One region of the Paenibacillus sp. JT31N7 genome, then DNA from elsewhere that is predicted to be linked to it. Evidence: riboswitches for the same ligand, from Rfam matches in the RefSeq annotation. Region 1 holds a riboswitch; each other region holds the start of a gene.
What was found. A riboswitch is a leader RNA that binds a small molecule or an ion and turns the genes downstream of it on or off. The one in region 1 is predicted to bind cobalamin.
Positions count from the first base shown of each region.

Region 2: it holds a riboswitch for cobalamin, as region 1 does, so the genes downstream of both, AC58P5_RS17735 (FecCD family ABC transporter permease) here and metE (5-methyltetrahydropteroyltriglutamate--homocysteine S-methyltransferase) in region 1, are expected to answer to the same signal.
Region 3: it holds a riboswitch for cobalamin, as region 1 does, so the genes downstream of both, AC58P5_RS20195 (energy-coupling factor ABC transporter permease) here and metE (5-methyltetrahydropteroyltriglutamate--homocysteine S-methyltransferase) in region 1, are expected to answer to the same signal.

Region 1 is NZ_JCAUAT010000001.1:194,979-205,446, reverse strand. Features, by position in the region: gene AC58P5_RS00890 (FAD-dependent oxidoreductase) at 1-1,408, opposite strand, end outside; gene AC58P5_RS00885 (YolD-like family protein) at 1,517-1,759, opposite strand; gene metE (5-methyltetrahydropteroyltriglutamate--homocysteine S-methyltransferase) at 1,982-4,279, opposite strand; cobalamin riboswitch at 4,466-4,659, opposite strand; gene AC58P5_RS00875 (arylamine N-acetyltransferase family protein) at 4,710-5,495, opposite strand; gene AC58P5_RS00870 (hypothetical protein) at 5,492-6,139, opposite strand; gene AC58P5_RS00865 (ATP-binding protein) at 6,308-7,588, shown strand; gene AC58P5_RS00860 (ArsR/SmtB family transcription factor) at 7,601-7,966, opposite strand; gene AC58P5_RS00855 (heavy metal translocating P-type ATPase) at 8,088-10,247, opposite strand.
Region 2 is NZ_JCAUAT010000003.1:696,314-706,781, reverse strand. Features, by position in the region: gene AC58P5_RS17780 (MFS transporter) at 1-121, opposite strand, end outside; gene AC58P5_RS17775 (KGG domain-containing protein) at 436-747, opposite strand; gene AC58P5_RS17770 (response regulator transcription factor) at 897-1,583, opposite strand; gene AC58P5_RS17765 (sensor histidine kinase) at 1,580-3,052, opposite strand; gene AC58P5_RS17760 (ABC transporter permease subunit) at 3,067-3,813, opposite strand; gene AC58P5_RS17755 (ABC transporter ATP-binding protein) at 3,806-4,543, opposite strand; gene AC58P5_RS17750 (hypothetical protein) at 4,634-5,548, opposite strand; gene AC58P5_RS17745 (ABC transporter substrate-binding protein) at 5,775-6,782, opposite strand; gene AC58P5_RS17740 (ABC transporter ATP-binding protein) at 6,806-7,594, opposite strand; gene AC58P5_RS17735 (FecCD family ABC transporter permease) at 7,591-8,772, opposite strand; cobalamin riboswitch at 8,872-9,073, opposite strand; gene AC58P5_RS17730 (ATP-dependent DNA helicase) at 9,161-10,468, opposite strand, start outside.
Region 3 is NZ_JCAUAT010000004.1:339,901-350,368, forward strand. Features, by position in the region: gene AC58P5_RS20170 (S8 family serine peptidase) at 1-77, shown strand, start outside; gene AC58P5_RS20175 (glutamine--tRNA ligase/YqeY domain fusion protein) at 660-2,333, shown strand; gene AC58P5_RS20180 (energy-coupling factor ABC transporter ATP-binding protein) at 2,473-3,351, opposite strand; gene cbiQ (cobalt ECF transporter T component CbiQ) at 3,348-4,157, opposite strand; gene AC58P5_RS20190 (energy-coupling factor ABC transporter substrate-binding protein) at 4,154-4,441, opposite strand; gene AC58P5_RS20195 (energy-coupling factor ABC transporter permease) at 4,438-5,205, opposite strand; cobalamin riboswitch at 5,490-5,691, opposite strand; gene AC58P5_RS20200 (permease) at 5,914-6,972, opposite strand; gene AC58P5_RS20205 (N-acetylmuramoyl-L-alanine amidase family protein) at 7,219-7,479, shown strand; gene AC58P5_RS20210 (hypothetical protein) at 7,794-8,324, opposite strand; gene AC58P5_RS20215 (phospholipase D family protein) at 8,478-10,061, opposite strand; gene AC58P5_RS20220 (LysR family transcriptional regulator) at 10,290-10,468, opposite strand, start outside.

The DNA of each region.
Region 1 (10,468 bases):
GCGTACAGGTCGTATCGACCACGTGCAGGCTGCCTTCGCGGTCGCGGTAAGCGCCCGCTCTTTTTCCCCGGACCCGCACTACGGCTCCTTCATCCTCGCGGAGTTCGTCGGCTTCTTTCGAGGGATATTCCAGCTTGCCGGAGATGAGCTCTTTGGCGACGTTCGCATTTTCCACGATAAAGGTTTTAACCGACGGGGTCGCATGAAACCGGGACGGTGAGAACAAGTCCTTGTAGGGGCTGTCCTCCCCGAGAATCAGCTTCGCATTCAACTGGGCGGCGGCAATGCCCGAGCTCATCCCCCACTTCTTGTACCCAGTGGCAACGTACAGATTCGGAACATCATCGAGTTCCTGCCCGATGTACGGGATCGTATCCAGCGTGTACAGGTCTTGAGCCGACCAGCGGTACGCGATTTCTTTCACCCCGAAGGTTTCTCTCGCGAATTTCTCGAGCGCCTCGTAATACTGGAACGTGCAGATGCCCTGGCCCGTCTTGTGTCCTTCTCCGCCCACGATCACCATCGGCTCGCCGTTAATCAGCACGGACCTCAGGGAGCGCTTCGGCTTATCGGCACTGAGGTACATGCCTCCGGGGTAGCGCTTGTCCGTTTTGACGGCGAGCACGTAAGAACGCTCCGCATGAAGACGCGCAAAATACAGCCCGTGCAGGTTGTTAAATGGAAAGTGGGAAGCGGATACGACATGCGAGCTGCTGACGGTAAACCCGCCGCTCGTCTTGAGAATGGACGGACTCCCCGGCTCGTATCCGGTTACGGTCGTTTCCTCGTAAATCCGCCCTCCTTTGCGCACGATTTCTTCAGCCAGATGAGTCAGAAACGGGACCGGGTTGTATTGTGCCTGATTTTTCATTACGACCGCCCCTTTCGTTTCGAAAGGCAGAGCGGTTTTTTCTACATATGCACCGGGGATTCTCAATTTTTCATAAGCTTCGTATTCTTTGAACACTTTGTGCAGAGAAGAATCCGTATCCGTGTACACGATGGCATCTTGCTCTTCAAACTGGCACCGGATGTCGTGTGCCTTGACAAGATGACGCACGAACTGAAGAGCGTCCCGGTTCGCCTCGTAATACAAACGTGCTTTTTCTTCACCGAAGTCGGTAATATACTGATCGTAAATCAAATCGTGCTGGGCCGTAATCTTGGCGGTTGTATACCCCGTCGTTCCGTGCAAAATCCGCCCCGCGTTCAGAACCGCGACCTTCAAGCCCTTCATGGCAAGCAGATACGCCGTTGTCAGACCGGTAATTCCCGCCCCGACGATAGCGGCGTCCACCCGGATATTTTCGTTCAGCCTGGAATAGGAGGGAATTTGGGCGGAAGCCAGCCAGTACGATTCCGGAAACTGGGGAAAAGCGGCTGCTGATTTCGAATTCGTTTCGTTCACGTGGATTAGCTCCTTTTACCAATATTCTCCTAACTTCTCCAGAGTGACCTCATTCTATTCGTTCCGCCCAAAGTAAAAAAGCACCCTTCCGGATGCTTTTAAGGCTAATCAGGCGTTATCCACCTGCATAATGTCCATAAAAGGAACTTTCGTCAGCTGTTCGCCGTCCTGAACATGTACGAGTCTCGTCCGGGGATCCATGACCGTAATTCTGCCGTAGACCTGCTCTGCCCAGCCCCATACCGTAAGAAGAATTAGAGAATCCTCGTTCTTGGCTTCCACAAGCCGGTTCCCCAGTTCCTCCAGCTCGAATTCATCCCGGGTCGGACGTTTTACTTTTGCCTTTGCCATTATACCTCCTGAATGACGGTCTTACCTTTTGCCGTTTTATCTTTCTATCTTACCATGTTTATGGGGTTCTTCCAATGGTTTGGAAACTAGCGTTCCTATTTTCTTCCCGCGCGAATGTAAAAAAGAGCCCCTGCCCGGTTTGTACCGGGAAAAGGCTCCGATTATGGATGGCTTTTGTTTTATCGGTCCGAGAGCGGCTGCAGTAAAGACTTGCCTCCCCGCTCAGCCTTGAGGAACAGCCATCGTTTCCCGGCATTGTTTGGCGGCCGCAACCATGTTGCGCAGGGCGGCTGCGGTTTCCTCGCCGCCTCTCGTTTTGAGTCCGCAATCGGGATTGATCCAGAAGAGCTGCGGGTCAAGTACGCGCAGCGCGCGCTCGATCATGCTTACCATCTCTTCGACGGAAGGGACCCTCGGACTGTGAATGTCATAGACACCCAGACCGATTCCCTTCTCGTACGTATGCTGTTCGAAGCTTTCGATCAACTCCCCGTGGCTGCGGGAGGTTTCGATGGAAATGACGTCCGCATCCATATCACGGATAGACCCGATCATGTCGTGGAATTCGCAGTAACACATATGCGTATGAATCTGCGTCGTGGCCCGGACGTTCGCCGTAGTGCTGCGGAAAGCGTTGACCGCCCAGTCGAGATAAGCCCGGTGCTCTTCTTTCTTAAGAGGAAGGCCTTCGCGGACAGCGGGTTCGTCGATTTGGATCATTTCGATCCCCGCCTCTTCGAGAGCTTTCACTTCTTTCTCCAGCGCGAGGGAAATCTGGTAGGCGACTACGTCTCTGGACAGATCGTCCCGGACGAACGACCAGTTGAGAATCGTGACCGGTCCTGTGAGCATCCCTTTCACGGGACGTTTCGTGAGCGACTGCGCGTAGACGGTTTCCTCGACGGTCATCGGCTGCGTAAAGGCCACATCGCCGTAAATGACCGGCGGTTTCACACAGCGCGAGCCGTAAGACTGCACCCAGCCGTTGCGAGTGAAGGCGAAACCGTCCAGTTTTTCGCCGAAAAATTCCACCATGTCCGTCCGTTCGAACTCCCCGTGAACGAGGACGTCCAGATCCAGCTCCTCCTGCAGCTTCATCCATTTCCCGATCTCGCTCCGGATAAACGCTTTATACTGCGCGTCCGTCCATTCCGCTTTTCTCCATTTGGAACGTGCTTGTCTGACTTCCGCTGTCTGCGGAAAGCTTCCGATTGTCGTGGTCGGGAGAAAAGGAAGCTTCCACTTCTCGCGCTGAAGGGCACGCCGTTCGTTGAAGCTAGCGCTCCGTGCCGCCGGTACCTTCTGAAGCTGCAGGGCTGCCTCTTGGACGGCTTTGTTGCCGCGAGCTTCCGAGGACTGGAGGGCGGCAAGCGCTTTTTCGTTCCGCTGGAGCGCATCGCCGGTTTCCGCCGTTTGGGACACCGCCGCCTTGGACAGCAGGACGACTTCCTCCAGCTTCTCGTTTGCGAAGGCAAGGGCGTCTCTCAGCACCGGATCCAGCTTGTCCTCGTAAACAGCGGACACTGGCACATGCAGAAGGCTGCTGGACGTCTGGAGGATCACCCGCTCTTCCGGTACCACGGCAAAAATGTCATGAAGCGTATTCAGCTTCTCCTTCAGGTTGGCACGCCAGATGCTCCGGCCGTCCACGATGCCCACTCCCAAAACCTTGTCGGCAGGGAAACCTTCGCTCTTTAACAGCTGCAGCGTCTTTTCACCGCCGTGGACGAAATCAAGCCCGATCCCGTGAACGGGCAGCCGGACCACCCGGCTGTAGGATTCCACGGATTCAAAGTAAGTCTGGAGCATGATTTTCAGGCCCGGTGCGGCCTCCGCCAGCGCTTTGTAGATCCGTTCGATCCGTTCCAGATCCTGTGCGGACACGCTTGTCGAAAGCACCGGTTCGTCCACCTGCACCCATTCGGCGCCCTCCCGTTCAAGCTCGCGCAGCACTTCGCCGTAAAGCGGAAGCAGCCGGTCGATCCAGGCATCGGTTTCCGTCTCGGCGTACCCTTTGGACAATTTCAAAAAAGTAAACAGTCCGAGCAGTACGGGTTTGCCCTGGATTCCGAGCGTTTCTTTCGCTTCGCGGTAAGCTTTTAACGGTTTGTTCTCGACCAGCTCCGGCTTGGCGCTCTGGAGTTCCGGCACGATATAATGGTAGTTGGTGTTAAACCATTTGGTCATTTCGCATGCGGCCGCCCCATCTTCCCCTCTCGCCATCGCGTAGTAGGTGCCGACAGGCACTTCACCGCCCTCGTAATGAAACCGTGCCGGGACGATCCCGAACATAACGGCCGTATCCAGCACATGGTCGTAACCCGAAAAATCGTTGACGGCGATAAGCTCAATGCCTTTCTCCCGCTGAATGCGCAGATTTCCCAGACGGACCTCGGCCAGCTTGTCTGTCAGCTCCCGCTCCCCGATTTTACCGGCCCAGAAAGATTCCAGCGCCTTCTTCCATTCACGTCCCGCTCCGATCCTCGGGTATCCCAAACTGCTGCTTTTCAATGCGTTCATGATCTTGACCTCCTGATAGTGGCTTGAATTGGATGTTTGCATGAGTTCTCTGCTTCATTTGCTTATTTGTACGCGAAAAATAAGAAAAGGACGTCATTATCCCCGAAGCATGCAAGGATAAAGACGCCCTCTGTTTGTATAATCAGCGGCCCGTACTTTAACACCTCCCTATCTCCCGTAGGTAAAGCAGTGCTGTCAGAATAGGCAGGTCTCCTGGCTCCAGAATCATCATCTTCGGCTGCCTTCCCGGTCTAAGACCAGTGGCATAATCGCCTTGACTCCTCTGTTACAGTGGCGGGACCGCGCCGGTTTTTCACCGGACTTCCCTTTTAAGCTCCAGCTCCCCCGAGGGGCTGAGCACCTATTCCCAACATATTCAATTGGTTAACTTAGGAATGACTATACACAACGAAGCTTATTTATGCAAGCTTTATTCCAGAGGAATGCCGAAATATTTAAGCAGAGCTTCCTTGTAAGCCGCGTCGTTTTCAGGCACGAACGTGCGCACGCCTTCGGGCGTGAACAGCTTAAACTCCTTGCCGGAGACCGAATTGCGTCCCTCCCGGGTCCGTAGGGCTACCATCGCATCCTTAGCGAAAATGGAGTCCGGGCTGTGCTCGCACCAGAAGCTGGCCATGACAAAATCTTTGGGCAGCTGCGCCTCCTCGGTAAACGAGTAAATGCGCCTCCAACTGCCATGATGCTTCTCGCTGAGCACCCAGCCGAATACGGGGTCCCGCTCCATGGCGTAAAGCTCCTCGCCCTGCCGCTGTTCCAGCTTCTCGGCAAGACGGACAGGCCTCCGCGGCACGATGCCCCCGACACCTACGTCGCATAAGTAGCTGACTCCTTGCGCCTCCACTTTCAGCACGTGATGGCGGCGTTTGGGCGGCAGCTGTGTCTCGTCTCGCCAGAACCGGGCGACATAATCGGTAACCGGGTAGCCGAGCTTGCGCAGCAGCCAGCCGAACAGGGCGTTCAGCTCGAAGCAGTAGCCGCCCCGCCGCCGCTCGACGATTTTATGCCGCAGATACTTAATCTCCAGCGACAGCGGAACACCGTTCAGGATGTCCAGATTTTCATACGGTACGGTATGCAGATGCTGCTCCTGCAGCAGGGCCAGCGCTTCGTAACTGCCGTCCAGCGGCCCCTCGTACCCGATTCGGTTGAGGTAAGCCTCCACTTCAGGTTTCAAAGCTTCTCTATCCGTTCTCACGAGACATCCTCCTTTACGGCAGCCTCGCAGACCGTGATTTGTTTGGTGCGGAGATCCACAATACGGCTGCGCACATCGCATTTGGAAATGAACAGCGGCTTGCCGTCCCGGTCTATCCAATACGCGATGGGCAGCGAAACTTCGCTGCCGCGAAAGGATCCGTCCGCATGACTCGTCCCGATAACCATGGCATGATGCCGGGAAGCGATTTCTTTCGCTTTTGCAACCCATTCATCGAACTGTTCTTCACTGAACATGCCGACGCCGATCGGCTGAACAAACAAATCGGTCCCCCGGTTACCCGGCTCTCCTATCTCCTGCAAAACCAGTTCATCACATAGAATCGGAGTGATAATCAGGCCCTCTTCGTTTACGGATTTATATTCGCTGTATTTGGCCCGGTCCATCACGATCTGCCCTTCCCGGTTAATGATCACGGCCCGGTCTTTCGGATTTTTCGTTCCGCTTATAAGAAGAGTACGCGTACGGGCCGCAAGCTCGCATGCCAGAGATAGATTGGTATGTAAGTATCCTTCGGGGAAAACAGCCGCGGTTATGTCGGGATACATCATTAATTCCGCTTGCAGTTGTTCCAGGTTCCGCTCCAGCTTAGGCTGGCTGACGAGTATTTTCAATCTAACCACCTCCGACTTATTCTGAAAGATTCAACAACTTGGTGAAATAATCCTCCATGTTCACCAATTTTTGATGAGTTTCCGCGCAATCGGCATCATTATTTATTGCATTATCTGCCAGAGAACTCCATAATAGGAATCTGAGTTCTTTTTTCTTTCAGAAAGAGAGTGCGGCCCGTGAAAGATACCCTAGTCCATTTATTCATCATGACATTTCCCCCTCATATTTACCAGATTTTTATGCTTACGCGATTTTACAAAAGAGAAAAAATCCGAAACCGGTTTCTGATGGGAATCCTGATGGGTTTTTCCGGAATTTTCAGTATAAGCTATCCGGTCATGTATCTCGTTCCCGATTTTTATTGGGATTTAAGAGGCGTTCCTCTTCTGCTCGCTTTTATGTACGGAGGGTATTACGGAGGGTTTACGGCGCTTGGGATGATGCTGATTTTTCATGGGATTATGTTCCCGTCTTTCGGAGTTTCGGACGTCATTCTCTATGCGGCGGGTTTTCTTCCCATCCTGTTGAGAGCCCGTGTCTTCTACCAATATCCTTCGCGGAAAAAGATCGGCCTGTCGCTCTTGTACGCGGGCATCGGCGCCGCCGCGCTGCTTATCTGGCTGTCGTACATCGTTTCGCATCACGGTTTTATCTGGAAGGATCTGCTGCCGCAAGTAAGTCTTCTCGTGATCGTACAGCTCCTGCTGCCGGTTCTGCTTATCCTGTGGTTTCAGCATATGCTCCGGCACGACCAGATGAGTATCGAAATCCAGAAAGCCGAGAAGCTGCAGCATCTCAGCGATCTGGCCGCAAGCGTCGCTCACGAGATCCGTAATCCGCTTCAAGTTACGCGCGGTTATATCCAGATTTCCCAGAAAGAAGCCGATGAGAAGCTCGGCCGTTATTTAAACATCGCCATCGGAGAACTCGACCAGGCCGAGAAGATTATCTCGGAGTTTCTGCTCTTCGCTAAACCCGAATTGACCGAAACCGGCATCATCCATATCGGCGATTCGCTTCAGCAGGCCGTGACGATGCTTGAACCTTATGCCAGCATGTCGGGAGCCGTAATCGAGCTTTCCTGCGAGGACAATATTTTTATCGAGGGAGACTCTTCCAAGCTGAAACAGGCGTTCGTCAATCTGATCAAAAACGGAATCGAATCGACCCAAACGGACGGTCTTATCCGCATTCACGGTTATGTCCGGAAGCATAAAGCCATCATTACCATCACGGATAACGGAAGCGGCATGACCAAGGAAGAAATCGAAAGACTGGGGGCTCCCTTCTATACGACGAAAAGCAGGGGAACCGGGCTCGGTCTGATGGTCACGACTCGCCTGATCGATGCCATGCGCGGGAAAATGCGGTTCGCCAGCGAAGTCGGCGTTGGGTCTGAGGTTATGATCAGCTTCCCCCTGTCGGCAAAAAAAAGAGTATCTATTCCCCGGGAATAGATACTCTATTTCTTATACGTGCACGAGATGCTGCAGGGTTTGACGGAAAATTTCTTTAACATGATCGTCGTCGAGCGAGTAAAAGACGGTCTTGCCGCTTTTGCGCCGTTTAACAATCCGGACATTCCGTAAATACCGGAGCTGATGGGAGACGGCGGACTGCCCCATTTCAAGCACGACACTCAGATCGTGGACACACAATTCCTGCTGGGAAAGCGCATAAATGAGTTTGACGCGCGTAGGATCTCCGAGCGCTTTGAACATCTCCGCCATGTTTACGGCCATCGATTCGTTCATTTTCGCGTGCTCCAGAGCCGTTCCGTCCGATTCCGTCCCCGCGCAGGATTCGTCACAGAGGTCTTCGATTGGTTTTTGCATGATCCATTCACCGCCTTCGTTTCCATACGGCTTATTATATCAAAAACATTACGGTTAAGGGAGTCCCTTCTCCGCTGCGCAATAAGAAAGTGCCCCGCACCCGGTGCGGAGCACTTTTTTTCTATTTGTTAGCTAAAGAAGAGGGCTTCTTCTCGATAAGAACCGTCAAGCTGATCAGCGTTACGAAAATGGTGGCTCCCATGTCCGACAATATGGCGATCCACAAGGTCAGCAGACCGGGAATAGTCAAAAGCAGGGCGATGGCTTTCAATCCGAGCGCAAGGCTGATGTTCATCTTGATCACCCGGTTCACCTGACGCGCTACGGAGATAGCCTCGGGCAGCTTGCCGAGGTGATCCTGCATCAGCACGATATCGGCGGTTTCTACCGCGCTGTCGGTTCCTTTGCCCATCGCAATGCCAAGCTGGGCGGAAGCGAGTGCCGGGGCATCGTTGATGCCGTCCCCGATCATGGCAACCGCACCGTCTGCGGCGAGCTCTTTGATTTTGTCGACCTTCTGTTCGGGTAGAAGACTGCCATAATATTCGCTTACACCGACGGCTTTGGCGACTTTCTCGGCGGTCTTCTGGTGATCCCCGGTCAGCATGACCGTTTTGTGAATGCCCGCTTTATGCAGGGCGGCGATCACTTCGCGGCTTTCCTCCCGGATCTCGTCGGATATTCCGAACATGCCGAGCACCTTTTCGTTATCGGCGACTATAACTAAAGTAAGTCCTTCCTCCTTCAGGAAGTCGATTTGCTGCTGGATATCCGCCGGGAGCCGCAGGTGTTCCATGCTCTTCTCGTTGCCGAGCCAGTAACGCTCTCCCTTGAAGCTGGCCACGACTCCCCTGCCGGATACCGTTTCGATAGAGTCGGCTTCTTCAGCCACGATGCCCTTCGCCTCTATCTCCTTCATGATCGCTTTGGCCAGAGGATGCGAGGAAGACTTCTCGATGGCCGCGGCGGCCGGGTAAAACTTGTGCTCATCCAGGACGACGGACTTCTCCACATGGGGCTCCCCTTTGGTCAGTGTGCCGGTTTTATCGAACGCGAGCGTATCGATTTTGCCCAGCTGCTCCAGGAATACGCCGCCCTTGATCAGAATGCCGTGGCGGGCAGCGCGGGTAATGCCGGATACGATGGCGATCGGCGAGGATAAAATCAGGGCGCACGGACAGCCGACGATCAGAACGGCCAGCCCCTGATACAGCCACGTCGACCAACTGCCGCCCAGGAATAGCGGCGGAATGACGATAACCAGCAGCGAAATGATCATAATGAGCGGCGTATAATACTTGGCGAAGCGGTTGATGAACAGCTCCGTCGGTGTTTTCGTCTCCTGGGCTTCTTCGACCAGATGCAGGATTTTCGCCAACGACGAATCTTCATACGCCTTCTCGATGCGGATTTTGAGCAGGCCTTCGTTGTTGATGCTTCCCCCGAACACCTTCTCGCCGGGCGCTTTGTCCACAGGCAGGGATTCACCGGTTATCGCGGCTTCGTTGACCGAGCTTTTGCCTTCTTCCACAATGCCGTCGGAAGGAATTTTTTGCCCGGATCTTACTTGAACGAGGTCTCCGATCTTGAGAGACGCGATGGGTACGACGGATTCTTTGCCGTCCGTCAGCAGGACCGCCTCTTTGGGAGCCACTTGAAGCAGCGTTTCCATGGAGCGGCGCGCTTTCTCCATTCCCATTCCCTCCAGCAGCTCGTTCAGTCCGAAGAGGATGGCGACAAGCGTCGCTTCCTTCCACTCGCCGATAGCGATGGCCCCCACGAGCGCGATGGTCATCAGCGTATCAATGTTGAATTTAAGGCGGAACAGGTTTTTGGCGCCCTTAACAAATGTCATGTAACCGCTAAGCGCCATGATGATCAAATACAAGGGGATGGATACATAGGCCGATATCCGTCCGTCCGTGGTAAACGCGATCGCGAAGAGCACCGCCGAAATGATAAGATTGCGCGTAATCGACCGGTTGGATTGCCCGCCGTGATCATGATCGTGGCCATGGTCGTGACCGTGTGAGTGCCCATGGTGACTGTGTCCGTCCGCATCGTGCTCATGCACGCCCGCAGGCTTCGGCTTGACCAGATAGGCCCCGTCGCCGCTCAGGATTTTCTCGACGGCGGGCATGGATATCCGGTTGTCCACGGTCAGCTTGCCGCTGTTATAGCTGAGCTTGGCTTCGGCTCCGTGTTCCAGCTTCTGAATCTGTTCTTCCAGCTCGCGCGTACAGTTGGCGCAGGTAAGACCTTTTACGCGGTGCTCCTCCATCTCCATTCCTTCTTTCCAAACAAACGTTTTTTATAAAGTACGCAAAATATGAGTATATGTTCATATAATAAATTTTTGGAAACGCAAAGTCAAGATACTGGAAGTTCATAGGAGAAAAATAGTTTCCTATCCCGCTTCCCTCACCGGCGGACATGCCGTATGGAGACTGAAATCCGAAAGGATGCTATGATAAAAAGAACAGGTACAGAGGAAAACGGGAG
Region 2 (10,468 bases), on a different contig from region 1:
CCAGCAGTGTCAGACCCAGCGTCTGGATAAAATACACCGCATACGTTGTAAACATGACACTGTTGGCCAGTGCCAGGCCGAATTTTAATCTTAAATAAACTTGTGACGCGTGTACATTCATGAATCGGTCCGCCTTTCAGGCAGACGGCACGTCACGTTTTCTTCGAATCAACTTATCCGCTCATCGGCAAGCTTTCCGTACGTGCCGTCTTCCCCACTAGTTTAGTTGTTGTTCTTTTCTGCGCGGGGTTTTCAATTGAGCTTTGTTGCATGAACGACACCTCCTGGATAGATTGCTTTCTATTATAAAGGGCGTTTGCCAAAAAGAAAGGTTAAAGTTTGATTATAATTAAAAAAGCCCACCGGTTTCCCGGCGGACTTTTTCCATAGCTTATATTATAAGGGTCTTTACGTATCCGATTGTCTGAGGCTAGTTCATTCGCGGTCACGCTGGCGGGCTCTTGCTTCGCCGCCTTTGCGTCCGGCTTCTTCGCGGCTCATTTTACCGTCGCCGCCACTGTTGCCGCCGTTGCCGCCGTTTCCGTTATTTCCGTTGTTGCCGCGTGCTTCGCCGCCTTTTTGACCGATTTCCTGATAGAAATCTTTGTCATGATTGCGGGATGTAGCTTCGCCGCCTTTTTCGCCAATTTCCTGATAAAAGTCTTTATCATGATTTTTGGAGGTCGTTTCTCCACCTATACGTCCTGCTTCTTCACGGCTCATTCTGTTGTCATCATTACGTGCCATTTTGAATCACTCCTTACAGGTATTGAATTTTTTAGGCGTTGTGGCGTTGCCTATGTCTTATTTACCCTTGGACAATTATTTGAAACAAGCTTTCCCCGAAAAACAAAAAAGCAGGCCGCAACCGCCTCCTGCTCAATTTGCTCCGTATCCTATAAGCGGAAGCGGTAGCCCGCACCCCATACGGTTTCGATATACTCGGAGTTCGAAGAGTCCGGCTCGATTTTCTCCCGCAGCTTCCTAATATGGACGGTAACGGTCTGAGAATCGCCGAGCGAATTCATGCCCCACAATTTCTCGAAAAGATGATCCTTGCTGAACACACGGTTGGGATTCCGGGCGAGAAACCAGAGCAGATCGAATTCCTTCGTCGTCAGCGTAATTTCACTGCCGCGCAGAAAGACCCGGCGGGAACCGAATTGGATCACAAGCTCCCGGATGGACACTTCCTCCTTGTTTTTAGGCGGGCCTATGAGCCGCTCGTAACGGGACAAATGCGCTTTCACACGAGCGACGAGTTCGGCGGGCTTGAACGGCTTGGTGATGTAATCGTCGGCCCCGAGGCCCAGACCCCGGATAATGTCGATATCTTCTTTTTTGGCTGTAACCATCAGAATCGGAATGTCTCTTTTTTCCCGGATTTTTCTGCAGACCTCAAACCCGCCGATGCGGGGAATCATGAGATCCAGGAGAATCAAATCGTACTCTCCGGTTAAGCCGAGACGCAGTCCGTTCTCCCCGTCCACCGCGATTTCGACCCGGAATCCGTGAACCTCCAGGTAATCTCTCTGCAGCTCGGCTATCAGCCGCTCGTCTTCCACGATCAGGATGGATTTCATACGGAATCACTCTCTTTATTCGTCCGGATCGGAAGCACGATCGTAATGCAGCTGCCTTCGTCCGGAAGGCTGCTTGCCCGGATCGTGCCCCCGTGGCCGTCGATAATCTGCTTGGAAATGGCAAGACCGAGGCCGCTGCCTCCGGTATCGCTGTTGCGCGACGGATCGGCCCGGTAAAACCGCTCGAAGATATGCGGAAGAGATTCGGGATCGATGCCCCGGCCGTTATCGGATATTTCGATGCGGACCTCCTGCCCGTTTCCCAGGACCTTCAGCCCGATCTGTTTACCGGGCTTATTCATATATTTGACGCTGTTGTCGACGATATTCACGAAAACCCGCTTGATTTTATCGCGGTCTATAGCCAGTTCCGTATGCGGCTTCAGCCTAATATCGGCCGAATACCGGATGCCTTGTTTGCCGAGCTCGAACTCCAGCTCCGAAGATAAATCTTCGATAAACGCGTGCAGATCGACGGCCTCGAAATTGAACGGAAGCCGGTTTAAATCGAGTTTGGAGTATAAAAACAACTCGTCGATAAGGTGATCCATCTCCTCCGCTTTGGAGGTAATGATACCGATATATTTCTCCCGTTTTTCCTCGGTATCCGCAATTCCGTCCCCGAGCCCTTCCACATACCCTCGTATGGCCGTCAGCGGTGTACGAATATCGTGAGAAATATTCGAGATGAGCTCTTTGCGGTTTTCTTCATATTGAAGCTGCGTCTCGATGGATGCCTTAAGCTTCTTCCTCATCTGCTCGAAGGCCGCGCTCAGCTCGCCGATCTCATCTCTGCCCGAAGGCACGACCCGGGAATCCAGATCGCCGGCCTCTATCCGTTTCATCGCGGCTTTCAGCGTGTTCAGCGGTTTAATGATGCTCCGTGAAACGAAATAAGTCAGCAGCGTATGCGTGAGAATGAGAATGACGATTAAAGCGATAAACAAGATCGGGAAAAACTTCCGGGCGAAAGTGACGAACGGGCTTACAGTCGTCACGACGAACAGGCTGCCTTTCTGACCGTTTTCAAACTTGAAATCCGCATGAGAAACTTCGACAAGCTGCTTGCCGATCCGCTCGGGCCTGGACATGGCCACGTTCCCCGGCCTCTCATATACCGGCAGATTCTTAAGAAGCTCCGGATAAGGAAAGGAGGCCGCCGCATAGACGATCTCATCGCCTTTGCGCAAAACGAGATTGGACTGGTTCCGCTGCAGCTCCCCGTCGATTTCCTTCAGGTAAGACGTATCCGTCCAAGCCTCGGGGTTAATTTCCGTGGTACGTCTGATTTCTTTGAGCAGCCGTTCGATGCTGCGGTTCTCGAATCGGCCTTCGCCGTGCTGGTCTTTGATCGACTGCAAATCCCCGCGGAACACCACGACGAGAAGCATCGCCGTTATGAGCATCATGACGAGCGGGATAACAAGCATCGCGGCATAAGAAAGCAGCAGCTTGAAACGGATTGACATAGGCTTTTCCCCGTTCACACTTCTTTTCGATCAAATTTATAATAACCGAGAGCAAAAAACAAGAGGCTGCTGGAAAGCAGGAACAGAGAAGCCGTCATCCGTCTTCCCGCCGGGACGCCGTCGTTCAGCCAAAGCAGATGCCAATCGGTGTAGGACATGGGCGAGAACGCCGAAAACGACTGGACGAGGAATGGAGCCAGCTTGGCGGCCGCATACAAAGCAATGCCGAAGACGACGAATCCGCTGGCGCTTTTGAAAAACTGTGCGGCAAAAACAAACACGGCCGACAGGGCAAGCATTGCGGCAAAAGCGGCCAGATACGCTATGGCAGCGGCCAATCCTTCGTCTATGCCGAGGGGCGTTCCCGCGAACATATTGCACAGCAGCGTGACCACAAAGAGCAGCACCAGCAGTAGAGCAACGGCGGATCCCTGAGCGGCCACCTTCGTGCTGAATACGTGAAAGCGTGTGTTGGGACGCAGAAAAGAGAGTTTAAGCGTCCTTGAGGCGACTTCGTGAGGAAACTGGTCGCCCGTAAGCGTCAAAATAATGAGGGGAATCCACAGCGCCGTGTAGAAACCGAGCATCTGAACCGGAAAAGACTGGCTGACCGCCAGCAACCCCAGCACAGGCTGAAGCGCCTGTAACGAGACAGCAAGCAGAATCGGAAGCAGTACGGAGACCACCCCGAAGATAGCGGTTTTTTTCCGATACAGCAGCAAATAAAGCTCGTTCACGTAACCCGCTTTCCATCTATGCACCTTGAAGCTCCCCCCTGTTCTGTATTTCTTCCATGTAAAACCCTTCGAGCGTCCGGCCTCCGAGCAGCAAATCGGATACAGCCGCCTCTCTGTTCAGGCTGCCTCCGTCCAAAATCCCTGCCCGGCTGCAAAGCTGCTCGAGCTCGTGGATCATATGGCTGGAAATAAGGAACGAGGTTCCTTCTTCGGCCGACATCTTGCGGATCAGCCTGCGGAACATCACGGTACCCTCGATATCCAGACCGTTCGTAGGCTCATCCAGCAGGACAAGCTTCGGCTTCGGCAAAACGGCGGCGGCCAAGGCCAGTTTCTGTTTCATGCCTGTCGAGAAGCCTTTGATTTTCTCCTGCCGTACTTGAAGCAGTCCCACGGTATCCAGCACCTCCTCCATCCGCTGTCCTGTCACTCCCGGATAAAAACGCGCGGACTGCTGAAGATACTGCCAAGCCGTCAGAAAATCGGGAAAGTCGGCCGATTCGATCATGCAGCCGACATTCGCCATCGCCTGCTCGTGATGGAGAGTCCTGTCGGCGCCAAACAGGGTGACCGTACCGCTGTCGACCCGGATCAGACCCGTGATCAGCTTCAGGAGCGTCGTCTTTCCGGCTCCGTTCGGGCCGAGCAGCCCGTAGACATCGCCAGCCTCCAGCCGCAGGCTTACATCTCTTATTCCGCGTCCGCTTCCGCGGTAAAGCTTGGTTAAGCCGCAGGCTTCCAAAATAAGTTCCATCCTTATGACCTCTTCCCTCATCGTCCGGCAGCCGGCAGACGGCCGGTTACCCGGGTCCACCGGCTGCGAACGAAACCAGATGCGGCTGGATCAGCCGTTTTTTCCCTGCCACTTATTCCGGTGCTCGGATTGGATCGGCTGGACGTTCTTGCCGTTCAGGTCCACCGTATCCGGCGTGGTGCTATCGTACCCGGACAGATCCGCTTGAAGATGAACGACAACCTGATGAGCTTGGCCCCCGGCGTCCTTGCCGGATACGGTCAGTTCCGCCTCTTGGTGCTGAATATAGTTCGACGGACTGATCGTCGCGTTAACGGCGACTTTCTCTATGCGAATATCCTCGGTCAGCTCGGGAGCGGCGCCCTTTAGAAAATCTTTGCCGAACGGAGTTTCCGGCGCGCTTGCTTTCTTCTCCGGCCCGCCGTGTTCTTTGGACGCCTGCTTGATGGCAATCGGTGCAATCGCCTGGACGACAGCCGGCAGCTGGGCACTGTCGAGCTGTACCGATACGCGTTTGCTTCCGTCGTTCTTTACATCGACGGCCACATAATCTTTCAGATTTCCGACCAGCGCGTCGATTACGGTTTCCACCTGCTGCGGCATTTCCTTTTCTGCGGAATCTTTAAACCGCTTGTGCGTTTTGCCAGCCGCATCTTTCACATAGTACACATCGCTGCTTCCGGGTTTGAAGATGGCTTGCTCACCCTGCTTGTAAAATTGAAGCGTTTGTTTCGCGCCTCCTGCGGAAACTTCACCCGCACCGCTTGCCGAGCCGCCTTCCCGGCTCATTTTAAATGTCCCGTTTGCACTCAGAGCCGCGTTTCCGTTGTCCCGCAAAGATCCTGCCGCCTGAACGGTCACGCTTTTGACTGTTTTCGTGTTCTTCAAGGCCGACTTATAGGCGTCGTACCCCGAAGTTCCGGCCATGGCATTAATTCCCGTCGTGGCCATCATGAGACTGCTGATTCCGATTACACTTCCCAGCACAAGCCATTTCTTGTTCATATTCATCCTCCTGAACGATTCCGTATTTAACTGCCACTGTCATCATAGGCCTAAAAAATAAACCCCTTATGAAGCATCTATTAAAACTTTCTTAAATCACTTCCCCGTTATCCTTTTAGATTCAAAATATACAAAAAAAAGCCCCTTTCGCAGGGGCTCATTTCATTCCATATTCGGTCAGGGACTCTAAACGGTATTGCCCAAAGGCTGGATAGCTAGAGAAAACTTATTTTTTATGTACTTTATCCGGATATAACCCTTCCGCCAGCGTCTGCAGAGCGATCGGTGCGCGGATTCCTTCGGAAGCGGCCGACAGAGGGAGAACGAGCAGCCGCTTGTTCTTGATGGCCGGAATATCGGCCAGCTCCCTTTTACCCAGGAGAAGCTCTTTCTTCTTCTCTACCGGCGTATCGCCGTAATCCATGATGACAATCACGTCCGGATTGCGGCTGACCACCTCTTCCCAGCTGACTTCGACCCAGCTTTTCTGAATGTCGTCGAAAATATTTTTACCGCCGATCATGTTGATCAGGCTCGTAATGTACGTGTTGGCCGCCGTAAATGCTTTGTCTTCCCCGTTGTCGTAAATGAACACTTTCAGAGGAGTATCGACTGTGCCGATTTGCTCCTGAATGTCTTTCAAGCGCTGCTTCATGCCGTCCACGAGCTCATTCGCTTTAGCCTCCACCCGGAAAATGCGGCCGATATTCAAAATATCCCGGTACACATCGTCCAGAGTCGGAGCGGTCTTATTGGAAGATTCCTGCAGGTAAGTCTGAACCCCCTGCTTGGCGAGTTCTTCCCGGGTACCCAGACTTTTCTCCGTAAAGGCGCTCTTCCAGCCCGCATAGGCAAAATCCGGAGCGGCCTCCGCGAAAACTTCCTTGGACGGATATGTTTTGGCGAGCACGGGAACCCGCTTGTAAGCTTCCTGCAGCTCCGGGAGGATCTGATCGTCCAGGTAAGCGGTGCCGGCCATGTTTTTCTCCAGGCCAAGCGCAAGCATCACTTCCGTAGCGTGCTGATTTAGTGTCACGGCCCGTTTAGGCGCTTCCGTAAAATGAAGCTTCTGCCCCATATTATCCAAATCTACGGCAGCCGCCGGTGTTTCCGTTGTCTCCACAGCACCTCTCGGGACAAGTTCTTTGGTGGAGTCAGCAGCGGAGCAGGCGCTTAGAGCGGCCATGCAAACAAGAGTCAGGCATACGAATAAAGAAAGTTTAAGAGATCGCATAAGGTTCAAAAGAATTCCTCCGTCTATTTTATTCCGGCGTTAAAAAGAGATTCCGGCAAATACGTAATGACCGGCTTGCCCGTCAGGGCGTGCAGATTCACCTCGGCGTGAACGCCGAATATGTCCCGGAGAACAGCAGGGACGAGAAGATCGGCGGGCGTTCCTTCCGCCGCAATCTTTCCCTCGCTGATGATGTAGAGACGGTCGCAATAGTATGCGGCCATGTTCAGATCGTGAAGGGCGGCCAGCGTCGTCATGCCCAGGGAGCGGACAAGCTCCATGATCTGCAGCTGGTAGCGGATATCCAGGTGGTTCGTCGGCTCGTCCAGAATCAAGAACTTCGCCTGCTGCGCCAGTGCCCGGGCGATAAGCACCCGCTGCTTCTCGCCACCGGACAAGGTCGCAAAGCTGCGTTCTCCGAATGGACCGAGTCCCACTGTCTCCAAGGCGCGAAAGCAAATTTCCCGGTCCGCCTCCGTATCGCTTTCGTACCATTTCTTGTGGGGATATCTTCCCATCAGAACCATGTCGGCGACGCTGAAGTCGAATTCGACAGAAGATTCTTGGCTGACGACGGCCATCAGTTCGGCCGCTTTTTTGTAAGGCATGTTCAGCAGTTCCCGCTCATCCAGAAGCACCTGTCCCGCGTCCGGCTTAAGCTCACGGTAGAGCGTTTTGAGCAGGGTCGATTTCCCGCTCCCGTTCGGGCCGATCAGGCCGATAAACTCGCCTTCGCGGACGGCAAGGTTTACGGAGTCGAGAATTTTCCTGGCACTTATGCTCAAGGAAAGATGATTTGCTTCCAGGTTCATTTTGAAGTTCCTCCGAATGCGTATGAGCTTCTGCGGAGCAGCCAGATGAAGAACGGGCCTCCGCAAATCGCCGTAACGATGCCGATCGGCAGTTCTTCCGGCGCAAGCACGAGCCTGGCCAGAACGTCGGCCCATATGACGTAGACGGCCCCGAAAAGGACGCTGACCGGAAGCACCTTGCGGTGGTCGGAGCCGATCATCAGCCGGACGATATGGGGGATCATCAGGCCGACAAAACCGATCGAGCCGCTGACGGACACGATCGTTCCCGTAATCAGCGCGGTCACGATCACAAGACAGGTCCGGAACGCCGGCACATTGACCCCCATCGTTCCCGCCGCGCCTTCGCCCACGAGAAGAGCGTTTAAGGACCGATGCTGAAAGAGCAGGAAAAGGATACCGGACACTACGATCAGAGCCGGTGCGGTGAGGTATTCCCACTTGGCGCCGGCCAAGCTGCCCATCAGCCAGTACACGACGGAGCGGATGCCCTGGGCGTTCGGCGCCATCGTGACGATGAAGCTCGTAAACGCCGACATCATGCTCGCAACGGCGGTTCCCGCAAGCAGCAGCCGGGTAGTCGAAATGCGGCCCCCGACCCTCGCGAAGGTAAAGACAAGCGCCATGGCGATGAGGGAGCCGATAAAGGCCGATACCGGCAGTGCGTAAGCGCCCAGAAACGAGAATCCTCCGAACAGCAGAACAAGGGTAGCCGCAACCGACGAACCGGACGATACCCCGAGTATGTAAGGGTCGCCGAGCGAATTGCGGATTAGCGCCTGGATCGTCACCCCGACTGCGGACAGGCCCGCCCCTACCACGAGACCGAGCAGAACGCGGGGAAAGCGGATGTTCCAAATAATTTGCTCCTGCGCTTTCGTCCAATCGTGTTCGATCAGGCTTCCGAATCCCGGCATATGCGAAAAAGCGATTTTCCAGACCGTGACGGGCTCGATCCGTACGGAACCGAGCATGACGGCAGCCGTCACGGAGATCAGAAGGAAAAGCGACAAGCCGCCCAGCAGGAGCGGAAAGGCCGTTTGCCCGCGTGCCGTTCCGTATTTTTTGGCGGATGAGCCCTGAGAGCCCCCGGCCTCCCCCGACTCCCGTACCGTTTCTTTATTGCAAACCGATTGCAAATTCTCACCTCGACCGTTGATATATTTAGGGCTGCCCATGCAAAAAGGCGCCCCCCCCCTTCGTTGGCAGACAAAGGGAAAGACGCCCGTGATTTCGGTACAGAACGCATCTAACACCTCCCTATCTCCCGTAGGTTGATCGTGTTACGGATACAGGCAGGTCTCCTGGCTATCAGCGTCATCATCGGCAGCAGTCTTCCCGGTACGGATACCAGTGACACTCGTTGCTGCGACTCTTCTGTTACAGTGGCGGGACCGCGCCGGTATTGCACCGGACTTCCCTATTAAGCTGTACCGCGTTAAAATTCCAGCGGCAAGCACCTGTACCGAATTATTCAATTCATCATCGTCCGGCCGGAATACGAACCGGAAGTATCTTGTCTATCATAGCGGATAAGCCCGAAATCGGCAACAATTACCATCCCGATCAATCCGGCAGAAGCCCCCGGATCTGTTCTCTGACAGCGGGATTATCCAGATCGCGACCGAGAACGGATACCATGCCCCGGTCATCGCGTGAGCGGATCAACCGCCCGATGCCCTGCCTCAGACGGAGCAGCATGTACGGCATGTCTACGTCTTCGTACGGCTGAGCCGAATCTTTCCGCTTGGCCGCGAAGACGGGATCGTCCGGAGGAAACGGAAGCTCCCAGACGATCACATGGGACAAGGATGGTCCCGGTATATCAAGCCCTTCCCACAACGTTACCGCGCAGAGGACACTTTCCTCATCGTTTTGGAACGACGAAATGAGGTGGCTGATTTCCGCCGAGCCTTCAAACAAAAACCGGTAAGCGGCAGACTCGGGATACAGCGCCAAGCTCCGTCTGAAGGTTCCCAGCGCCTCGCGGGACGGGAACAAGATAAGCGCCCGGCCGTCGGATTCCTGGAGCAGTTCCAGAACCCGACCGGTTTTGTCCTCTTCCGGCTTATCGGGATACAGGCTCGCCTTCATTTGAGCGCTGTAATCGTAAGGTGAAGGGACGGAGAACGATAGGAAGCTTTCGATGCCCAGACTGCCCGCCATATAGTCGAAAGAGCCGTTGACGGACAAGGTCGCGGAAGAAAACACGACCGGCATTTTTTTCGAGAACACGCGGTCTCTTAAAATTTCCTTGACCATTTTCGGCATAATGACAAGGGTAATGCCGTCGGAATCCTCGGTAACCCATGAAATGAGCTGACCCGGCTTATCGAACAAACTCAAAGCAAGCTGAATCATTTCCAGGTGCTCCTCGACGATTTTGAGCTGGTAATCATCCAGCGTGGACAGTCCGCTCTCGAATACGAGTTCTTCCTCGATCACGTCGATCAACTGCCGGAACCGGCTTACTTCCCGCTTCAACTCCTCGCTCCAGGCGAATTCCTTCCGATCCGAGGCCGGGACGGAATAACTGCCGGTTTCCAGCACACGGAACAGCGTTTCACTCTGGACGATGGCTTCCTCGATGGCCAGCGCGAGCGTTTCTCTAACCTCGCCTTCCAGCAGCCGGATGACGATGCTTTCGAATACCGAATGCTTCAATTTGTAGGTGAGCGCGTTCTGCGCGGCCGTTTCAAGCAGATGCCCTTCATCGAAAACGACGGAGCTGTGCTCCGGCAGAAGAGGCAGCTGGCCTTCCCGTTTTCTGGCCTCGTAGGTCCAGACATGCTCCATGTAGAAGTCATGGGAACAAATAATCAGGTCGGCGGACTTGCGGTAATGCTCGCGCGACAACGTCTGGCCGCAGCGGTG
Region 3 (10,468 bases), on a different contig from region 1:
CATTCAAGCCGTTGAACGGCGCCACGCGGGCGGAATCCGCAAGCGTGATTTACAAGCTGAGCGCGCGCGAGTACTGATTTTTCACGGCTGGTCTGTTTTCTGTATGAAACGGGAGAGGGGCAAGAGCTTCGCCGGAAATTTTGGGAGCTGCGGCTGATGCTCGGGAATCGCCCGGCATGATCTGAAATAACACGAAACAACCGGAAACAACCGGAAACGACCGGGAAAAACCGGGAATATCGGGTTATTATCCGACATTATCGTAGGTACTCCGTATTTTTCGAATGCTCTCGGGGTACCTCGCACAAACCTTTCGTTAAGAACCGTTCTCGGGCTTCGATCCGAGGGCGGTTTTTTGGCTTCAGAGCATGGCGCGGTAATCTGTGCGGGCCCGAGGGGCATTTTAAAGAAAAGCGATATTTACAGTGCGGTCAGGCTGTACGGGTCGGCAAAGGAAAAACGAGGAATATACTTAGGAACGGCCTTGAGAGGGAATAAAGAGTGATGAAGACGCGAAGGAAGGGAAAGGTCGGGGACTTTTTCGGGGCGCCGATCGTCTTTTGCAGGTTGAACTCTCCGTTTGTTATGGGTATGATGGAATACAAATACCGAATTGGACTGCGGCAGCGATTTCCGATAAGAAAGAAAGGTTGATCCGGATGGAGAACAAAAGCGGCACAACTAATACCAATTTCATTAAAAACATCGTGATCGAAGATCTTAACGAAGGCCGTGTAGATACGGTCGTCACGCGTTTTCCGCCCGAACCGAACGGGTATCTGCATATCGGGCACGCGAAGTCGATCTGCCTGAACTTCGAACTCGCGGACGAATTCCGGGGCAAGACGAACCTGCGTTTCGACGATACGAATCCCGCCAAGGAAGACGAGGAGTTCGTCAGAGCGATCAAGGAAGACGTGCAGTGGCTGGGCTTTGAATGGGACGGCCTCTTTTTCGCTTCCGATTACTTCGACTATATGTACGAAAAAGCGCAGTTTTTGATCCGCAAAGGAAAAGCCTACGTGTGCCAGCTTAATGCGGATCAAATCCGTGAAGGCCGCGGAACGCTTACGGAGCCGGGCAAGGAAAGCCCGTACCGGGACCGTCCGGCGGAAGAAAGCCTGGATTTGTTCGAGCGCATGCGCAAAGGCGAGTTTAAGGACGGGGAAATGGTCCTCCGGGCGAAAATCAACATGGCTTCGCCGAATATCAACCTGCGCGATCCGGTCATTTACCGTATTTCGCACGCGCATCATCACCGCACCGGGGATGCCTGGCGCATCTACCCGATGTATGCTTTCGCGCATCCGTTGGAAGATGCCTACGAAGCGGTTACCCACTCCATCTGTACCCTGGAGTTCGAGGACCAGCGTCCGCTTTACGACTGGGTCATCCAGGAGTGCGAAACGGAACATGTACCGCATCAATACGAATTCGCCAAGCTGAAGCTGACGGATACGATCATGGGCAAACGCTATCTGAAGCAGATGGTGGACGAAGGGGTTGTGGACGGTTGGGACGATCCCCGCATGCCGACGGTTTCGGGGCTGCGCCGCCGGGGCTTTACGCCGGAATCGATCCGCAATTTCTGCCGCGAAATCGGCGTGACGAAGAGCGACAGCACGGTCGATGTGAAATACCTGGATCATTTTATCCGGGAAGATTTAAAATTGAAGGCTCCGCGCACGATGGGCATTCTAAAACCGCTGAAGGTGGTTATTACGAATTATCCCGAAGGCCAGGTTGAAATGCTGGACGCGGAAATCAACTCGGAGAACCCGGAGATGGGCGTCCGCCAAATTCCGTTTTCACGGGAGATTTATATCGAGCAGGACGATTTCATGGAAAATCCGCCGAGCAAATATTTCCGTTTATTTCCCGGCAACGAAGTGCGTTTGAAGCACGCCTACTTCATCAAATGCGAAGAAGCGGTTAAGGATGAAGCGGGTAACGTGATCGAGCTCCGCTGCACCTACGATCCCGAAACGAAGAGCGGTAGCGGGTTTACCGGCCGCAAAGTGAAGGGGACGATCCACTGGGTGGAAGCGAGCCGCGCCGTGCCTGCCGAGTTCCGGCTCTACGAGCCGCTGGTCCTTCCGGAACAGGAGGAGAAGGAAGAAGGAAGTACATTCCTCGACCGGATCAATCCGAATTCTCTGGAGCTTCTGAACGGCTTTGTGGAGGAGAACATGAAGGATGCGGAGGGCAACGATAAGTTCCAGTTTTTCCGCCACGGGTACTTCAATGTAGACCCTAAAGCCTCCACGAAGGACCATCTGGTCTTCAATTTGACGGTATCGCTGAAAAGCTCTTTCGATATCAAGAAAGCTTAAGCATCGCATCGGGAAAAGAGCGCGGCCCGGGTTTTAACGGCCGCACAAACGGGCTTTGCCCGGCTCGGTTCGAGACCTAACAAAAAGCAGGTACAGGAGAAATTCCTGACCTGCTTTTTTTTGCGTCGGCGAGAACCGGCTAGCTCTTCGCGGCAGCCGCTTGAAGCCGGGCCGTGAGCAGCTCCCCGAAGGCATCGGCGCTCCTTGGCGGGCCGGAGCCTTCCCGCAGCGCACGGGGAAGGGACTGCCACAGCCGGAGAAGCAGGGGCAGTTCCAGACCGATGCGTTCGATGGTCTCCGTCTCCGCGAAAACCTGCTCGGGCGTCCCCTGCAGCAGACATGCGCCCTTGTCCATGACCAGCACTTGGTCCGCCCACGTGTAGGCCAGGTCCATGTCATGGGTCGCCATGACCACGGTGACGCCGCTCCGCCCGATGTCCGCCAGCTCATCCAGCAGCAGCCGTTCCGACGCGCGGTCGAGATACGCCGTCGGCTCGTCGAGCAGCAGCAGGCTCGGCTCCAGCACGAGAACGCCGGCCAGAGTGACGCGCTTCTTCTGCCCGAGGCTGAGGTGATGGATAGGGGTGTGGGCGAGCTGTTCCAGGCCCATTCTTTCCAATACCGCCCCGGTCCGGACGCGGATTTCCGGCTCGGGAACGCCGGCGTTCCGCAAGCCGTAGGAGACGTCCTCGTACGGCGTACCGAGAATGAGCTGCTGCTCGGGGTCCTGGAACACGAGCCCCACCTGTCTGCGAAGCTCTTGCAGATCCTTACGTTTGTAGGACACAGGAGCACCCTTCCAGCGAACGGTTCCGGATTGCGGCCGGTGAATGCCGACGGCATGCAGGAAAAACGTCGATTTGCCGGAGCCGTTATGTCCGCAAAGCGCGATGTTCCGGCCGGCCGGAATCGTTAGGCTGAGTCCGTCCAGGGCCTTTTTTCCGGTGCCGGGATAGCTGTAGACGACGCCCGCCAGTTCCATAATCGGGTTCTGATTCTGATCTGGATTCGGATTCATGCGAGTCCCCTCCATTTCAGCCAAATCTGTGCTGCCGTCAGCATAAGAATCCCCATCACGCCTTCGGCTTTGTAGCGACGCGGGACGGGGGCCGCTTCATAGGGGGCAAGTTCGATCTGTTCCGTGAAGCCGCGGGAAGTGAGCCCGTAGGTTAGGCCACGGTAACGCTGCATCGTCCGGCCGAACAGATGAACGATCAGCAGAGCGGTATCGCGCAGCCCGCCCAAGAATCCGTTCTGGCCGCCCCGGCAGCGCTGGGCGGTCCGCATACCGTGAGCCGTATCGGCGAGCAAAAAAATGAAGCGATACATAATCAGGGTCAGCTCGATCACGATCTGAGGAACGCGGATTTTTTTCATCACCTGAAGAATTTCCAGCAAGGGTGTCGTGAACAAAACAAACTGCAGACAAGCCAGACAGGCGGAAACCCGCATAAACAGTTCCGCCGTGCGGGCTAAAGATTCCCCCGTGACATAAACGGTCCACGAACCGGCCGTTCCGATGGTCCACCCCGAAGAAAGGGGGGTCCCGGTCCCCGTATTTCTTCCGAATTCGAGCAGAAGAGCCGGAAGGCCGGCGGCGAAAAACAGCAGAGATCCGCCGTAAACGAGCCAGTAAAGCTTGCCGGGAACACGCGCATAAAGCAGGGACCAAAAGGTGATCCAGCCGAACACAGCCGCTTGAACCGGCGGCGTCCCGACATAGGACAGGATAAAGAGGCAGGCGGCGAATCCGCACTTCCAGACGGGGGAGATTCCCCGGAAAGCGTTGGCATAAGAAATCGTGTCAATCCGCTTGAGCATCATGCCTTGGGTTTCGGTTTGGAGGCTTTCCCCTTATACAGGCCGATCACATACCCGATAAAACCGGCCCCGAGCGCAGCCTGCAGTGCGAAAAGCATGCTTTCGGTTTCAGCCGGAGGCTCCATCAGCGACGCGAACCAGGGCTCGTAATCCGGAGCGATTTCTTGAATCGCTTCTTCCGCGGCTCCGTCCGCTCCCCCGAACTCTCCTTGGACGAAAACGAGCGGCAGCACGGCAAGCAGGACGACCGCAACCAGAATCCACACATTCTTTTTCCACGTTTTCATGAACGGTCAGCTCCCTTCAAATTGCGCTGCAGAGCGGAAATTTCATGCGGCGTGTAGGCTTGCAGCCAGCCCAGAACCAGTACCGTCAGCAATCCTTCGCTGATGGCGAGCGGAATCTGAGTCACGGCGAAAATGCCCGCAAATTTGGCGAAAGACGCGAGCATGCCGCCCTCGGCTGCGGGAAATGCCACTGCAAGCTGCACGGAAGTGACCAGATAGGTGGTCAGATCGGCAAGCGCGGCTCCCGTAAAGACGGAGAGCTTCTGCCTGCCCGTCGATTTGATCATGAGCTTGTACACGGCATAGCCGACAAACGGTCCCGCAACAGCCATGGAGAATGCGTTGGCACCCAGTGTCGTAAGACCGCCGTGGGCCAGCAGGAGGGCTTGGAAGAGAAGGACGACGGAGCCGAGGACACTCATGGGGAGCGGTCCGAACAAGATGGCTCCGAGTCCGGTACCTGTCGGGTGGGAGCTGCTCCCCGTAACGGAGGGGATTTTCAGGGCGGACAGAACGAACGTAAAGGCGCCGGCCAGGCCCAACATAAGCTTGAGTTCCGGCGTTTCTTTTGTAATTCGGACCAGAGCGCGGACGCCCAGAATGAAGAATGGCAGGAAGACAACCCACCAGAATAAGGCCCAGAAGGGCGGCAAAAATCCCTCCATGATATGCATGGCGTAAGCCGATTCCGGCTCGTTTATCAGGAAAAAGCAGACGATTCCGGCTATAAGCAGGAAAGACGCCAGGGGTTTGCGGATATTCATCGGAAATCCTCCTTTATGATGTGGGGCCGCCTTAATTGGCGGTGATGCGGCAGAACGGGGTTTTACCCGGCTGTGCTTTCGAACGCTGATTCTTTACACCGGCGGCCAGGCTGCCGGCTCCGCAAGCTCTTTCCGATGATTCCGATCCGGCGGTTTCCGGTCCCGGGCCTCTTTTCCGCACACAAAAAAAGACATCCTTCCCTTCGCACGGGAACACGATGTCTTATGCACGCAACAAAAAAAGTTTGCGATCTCAAACACCTCCCTATTCCTCGTAGGTCGTATCAGTGCTGTCAAAACAGGCAGGTCTCCTGGCTCGGGGCGTCCATACCGGCGCCTTCCCGGAACGTCTTAGTTCCAGTGGCTTCTTGCCGGATGTGAATGAGAGTGTTTCCCCTTACAGTGGCGGGACCGCGACGGCATTTCACCGTTCTTCCCTTTTAAATTTTAGAGTGTCTCTAAAATACCTGTTTCCACAAATATGCGGTTTTCCGTGATAATACTACAGGATGTCCCAAACCTTGTCAATTGCGGAAAAGGCGTGATTTTCAAGGCAGAAAGGCTGTCGGAATCCGCTTCGCGGGCTCTCTTTTAGCTGTTTTTTGCAATCGCTGTCTTTTAATTGGGCAAAAGAAAAACGAGAGGGGTTGGCCCGCCCTCTCGCGTAAAGTATTTTTATCGAATCAAAGCCTGAATTGCAAATCCGACTTATAGAACGAAAATGCCGACTACGCCCGTTACGATTCCCGTCAGGGCAACCATACCGGCTGTGAACCAGAGAACCCGCGCAGGAAAAGCCTTGCGCACCATAATCAGGGACGGCAGGCTAACGGCGGGCAGCGTCATGATAAGCGCGGCGGCCGGGCCCGTACCCAGTCCCAGGGCCATCATCGTTTTGGCAATCGGGATTTCCGCGGCGGTCGGGATGACGAACAGGGTTCCGGCCAAAGCGAGCCCGATCAAGGCGACGAGGCTGTTGCCGATCGCGGGGTCAAGGGCCGGGAACAGCCAGGCGCGTACGGCGCCGAGAATGAACACGGCGATGAAGTAAACGGGAACCACGGTCCAGAACATCGTCCAGAGCGCTTTTAGCCAGCGGACGACAACCGGTCCGGACTGCGGCTGCATAGCCGGCGTCTTCGGAAGCTCGCCGGTCACTACCTCGTCCTTCTTGACGAGGCGCTCCGCCCAGTACGAGACGCCGAACACGAGCACGATCCCTGCGGCTATTCTCAGGACGGCGAATTTCCAGCCGAGCACGAAGCCCATGAAAATGATCGTTGCCGGGTTCAGTACCGGGTTGCCGATCCAGAAGGCGAGAGCCGACCCGATGGAGCCCGACTGCTTGCGCATGCCGACCGCTACCGGAGCGGCGCAGCAGGAGCACATCATGCCGGGCATGGCGCTAAGGCCGCCGGCTACCGTGCTGCCGAAGGTGCGCTTGCCGAATACCCGCTTCAGCCAGTCCTGCGGGATCAGCACCTGAAGCAGAGAGCCGAGGACGATGCCGAGAATCGCGGCTTTCCAGACGGCTTTGAAATAGACGACGGAGTAGTCCCAAGCCGCGGCCAGCGAAGGCTCGGCGGTGCCGGCGAGAATCGACTTCCCGATGTCATGCTTGGCGGCCGCGGTAAGAGCTTTGTGGAAGTATGGCTCCCACTTTACGTAAAACAATCCGCCTATGAGAATGGCGATAAATAAAAAAGGCTTCCAGTAAGCAGTCCGCTGTCTGCTTTTGGTGGAAGCCGGAATTGGAGTTGTATTCACGTGATGTCCCACCTTTCTAAATCCACTTGCAACTATACCATAGTCACTGGGGAAAAAGAATGGCTTTCTTCTGTCAGTAATATGTAAAGATTATACGATAAATCGAGAAATCAGGTAGCCTTTATGTAAGAAATTTATAAAATGAAATTCGAAATCAAGTTTTAAAAGTATATTGATAGTTACCTATATAAGTGAAAGGGTTTCTGGCCAGAACCCTTAACTTTATTTTGAAGGTGGTAATTTTATATGCCAAGTATTAGCGGAAGATCTTTTATCATTGACCCAGGACATGGTGGACGTCATGATGGAGCAACCTATGGTTCTAGAAAAGAAAAGGATGTCACATTGCGGTTCAGTAATATTCTTAAAAACAAACTGCTGGCCAAAGGATGCACTGTTTATATGACACGTACCAGTGATACTGATTTTGGAGGAGAGACACTGGATTCCGACGTAAATAAACGTGTACAGTACATTAATCAGAACTTCCCCGGCGTTAATGGATAAATAAGTATTCACGTTAACGCCCGATTTGGAACCTATGGTCCATACTATCAAAAAGGTACTGTATCCTCGAAAGCTTTTGCGGAGGCTATTGCGAAACGATATGGTACTCCTGCACACGAAGGCGACTTTGCAGTTATTCGCGACACAAATCGGGCTGGTCAAAAAACACTTATCGAGCTTGCCAATATTGACGAATCGTGGTTGGATGATGCAAAGGCTTTGGACAACACCGCGAATTTCATTGTATTGGGCCTTGAAGATTACACTGGCTACTAAAAAAAGGTAGGGTGGGGGATACCCCTGCCCTACCTTTTTTATTTTAATGTACTTGCAACATACTTACTAAGTCTTTCTTTAATTTGATTAATCCCCTGCTCAGTAATTTTTAAAGAAGCTTTCGCTTCAGTTCCAGGTACGTAATAAGTTTTGTGGATAAGAGGAATTAATTTCTGTATTTCTGTTTCCAATATTTTATAGTCTTCTTTACTTCTGTCAGTAAGTTTTCCGTCATTTGCTTTATAGCTCTTTTCCATATTTTCAGCTAGTGACAGCATATTTGCAGCTATAGGCTTTAGCACCTCGTGTTCGACCGCTTGATCTATTATATCTGAGTAGGCCTCAATTTTTACTAATTTTTGTCTTAAGCTGGCTATATTATCAGGGGAAAAGCTCTCCATTTTAATGGAAGCTATCTCATCATAGCTATTAAGAACAACTGATAACGAATGACCTACAATGCTTTCCATGCCTAAATTTTTATTTTTCTGTTGGCTATAGATTAATGAAGCAGCGATGAGCAAAAGTACAACAGTAACAGATATCACTACAATATTTTTTTTAAACAAATAATTCACTCCTAATTGTTATCTGTTTCCCCAAAAAATCTGTTTATGATCAGGTACTAAATCACATAGGTTCTTATTAAGAAGATTATACCATCATCAAGGAAAAAATTACAAAAATAACAAATAGACTAAGAACTTAGCGAGGATTTGAGATTAGTAAGTCGTAAATCCGAGCATGTCCTGCAAATGGTACACGATCCGCTTGAAGCCGACCAGCTTATCCTCATAGGCCGGATAGTCCAGGGAATACTCGGCATCCCGGTTATTCCACAGGCGGTCCCAATAGCGGTCGAGGTCCTTGGTAATCTTACTGCCGGCGGGAGCCGTTATTTCCACGTTCGTTTCCAGATTAAGATCGTCGAGATTACGGGGCGTGAAATTGGCGGAACCTCCGTTAATGACGGCGTTGCCGTCCGGATCGCGGATATCAATCACCTTCGTATGAAACTGCTCCTGTGCGGTGTTGTACCATTTCACGGCGATTTTACCGCCGGATTTCTCCCTCAACTCCGCGGCGACCGGACGGTTGGGAATTCCGGTCTTGCTGTGCCCGAACGCATTCTGGTTCGGATCGAGCAGCAGTTGAATGGATACGCCCCGCGCGGAAGCATCCAGCAGCGCGTCGATGACCTTGCGGTCGGCGAGATAGAACATGCCCATGCGGATCTCGCTGCCCTTAGGTGCTGCCGAGATAGCGGCAAGCAGGCGGGAGTAGATTTTCCCTTCCGTAAGCAGACGCACCGTTACGGCGTCTTTGGAGGAAGCCGCCGGTTCTTGCGTTCCGTTTCCGGACGCCGCTTCGGGACGTTCGGGCTCCCCCGGCTTATCGGCCGCCTTCGGCTGAAGTTGCGCGGGCCCGCCGGACATAACGGAAGCGGCCTGCTCCGTTCCGACGACTTCGGAGATGAAGCCCTTGCTGCCGGTTATCTGAAACCCGATATTCGAGTTGTTGAAGCTGGCGTCATGCGGGTTGGCGGACAGCACCAGCGCCGTATTTTCGGTGGCGACGACTTTGCGGTGATTCGCTTTGACATTGAAAAGCTTCAAATAAGAGCGCAGCGTCACTTTGGGGGCGGAATCCGCCAGGGGGTTGGGCAGCCAGCCCTTGCCCGACTGTCCGAACCACTGGAACCCCATGCGCCAGACGGCGGAGTACAGTGGGACGGAGTCTCGAAGCGGGACCGTGTCCGTGAGTACGACCCCGATACCGGCTGCCTTGAGCCGTTCAAGCTCCGGAGACGGGTGCGAGCCGTAGGTCGTGTTCACTTCGTCGGAAACGACCGTGATGGGCATGTCCGGGTTCCTCCGCTTGGCGTCCAAGAGGTTTTCCGTCAGTTGTCCGCTCAGAGGAGGGAAGGACTGGTCGTTGTCGTAGTAACCGCTGTACAGAAACATGTCGACCACGATAAATTCCTTCGCTTCCGCGATAGCTTGGTTGACCCGGTCGAAAATCATCTGTTCCTGATGATAGCCGCCGTCTTTTTTATAGGAAAGATCATAAAGAAAATCCACGTTCTCCGCCCGGTAGGCTTTTCCTTCGAACGACAAGCCCGGAGGCAAAGCTTTGTGTGTATGAACGGCGGCCACGATGCCCGCCCAAATGAAGAAGACGAGAAGCAGGATACCGCCCTTCAGCCATTTCGAGGACAGCCAGCTTTTTTCGGTGTGCTTCAATGTCTCTCCGGAAGAGCGGCCCGGGGGCCGGGTTTTCCGTTCGGATCGTTTTAAGGGCTCCATGCGTATTCTCCCCGTACATGTAATGGACGTAACGGATTCTGCCGCTAACGCGGGGAGCCGGAAGCTCCCGCACGGTTTCGGCAGGCCGTTACAGACTACCGACTATTTAACGCCGGGAAGGGCCATGTGAAGCAGGGGAGTTTTGGAACAAGAAAACGAACGGAACCGCAGCTATTAGCTTATGACGTCTGTACAAGAAAACGGATCGGAAATCGGACCGGAAACCAGTCAAGGTGCAGAGGGGGGGCCCGGAGCCTGCATCGCCTCATGAGCGCCGCGGACTTTCTGGACGAATACTTCCAGGGCCTTCGAGTTTTCGCCGGCGGCTCTGCGCACCATAGTCAGTGTCCGGGTCAGACGCCGGCCGCCGGCTCCCAAGTGGACGATTTCTCCCGATTCGAGCTCCT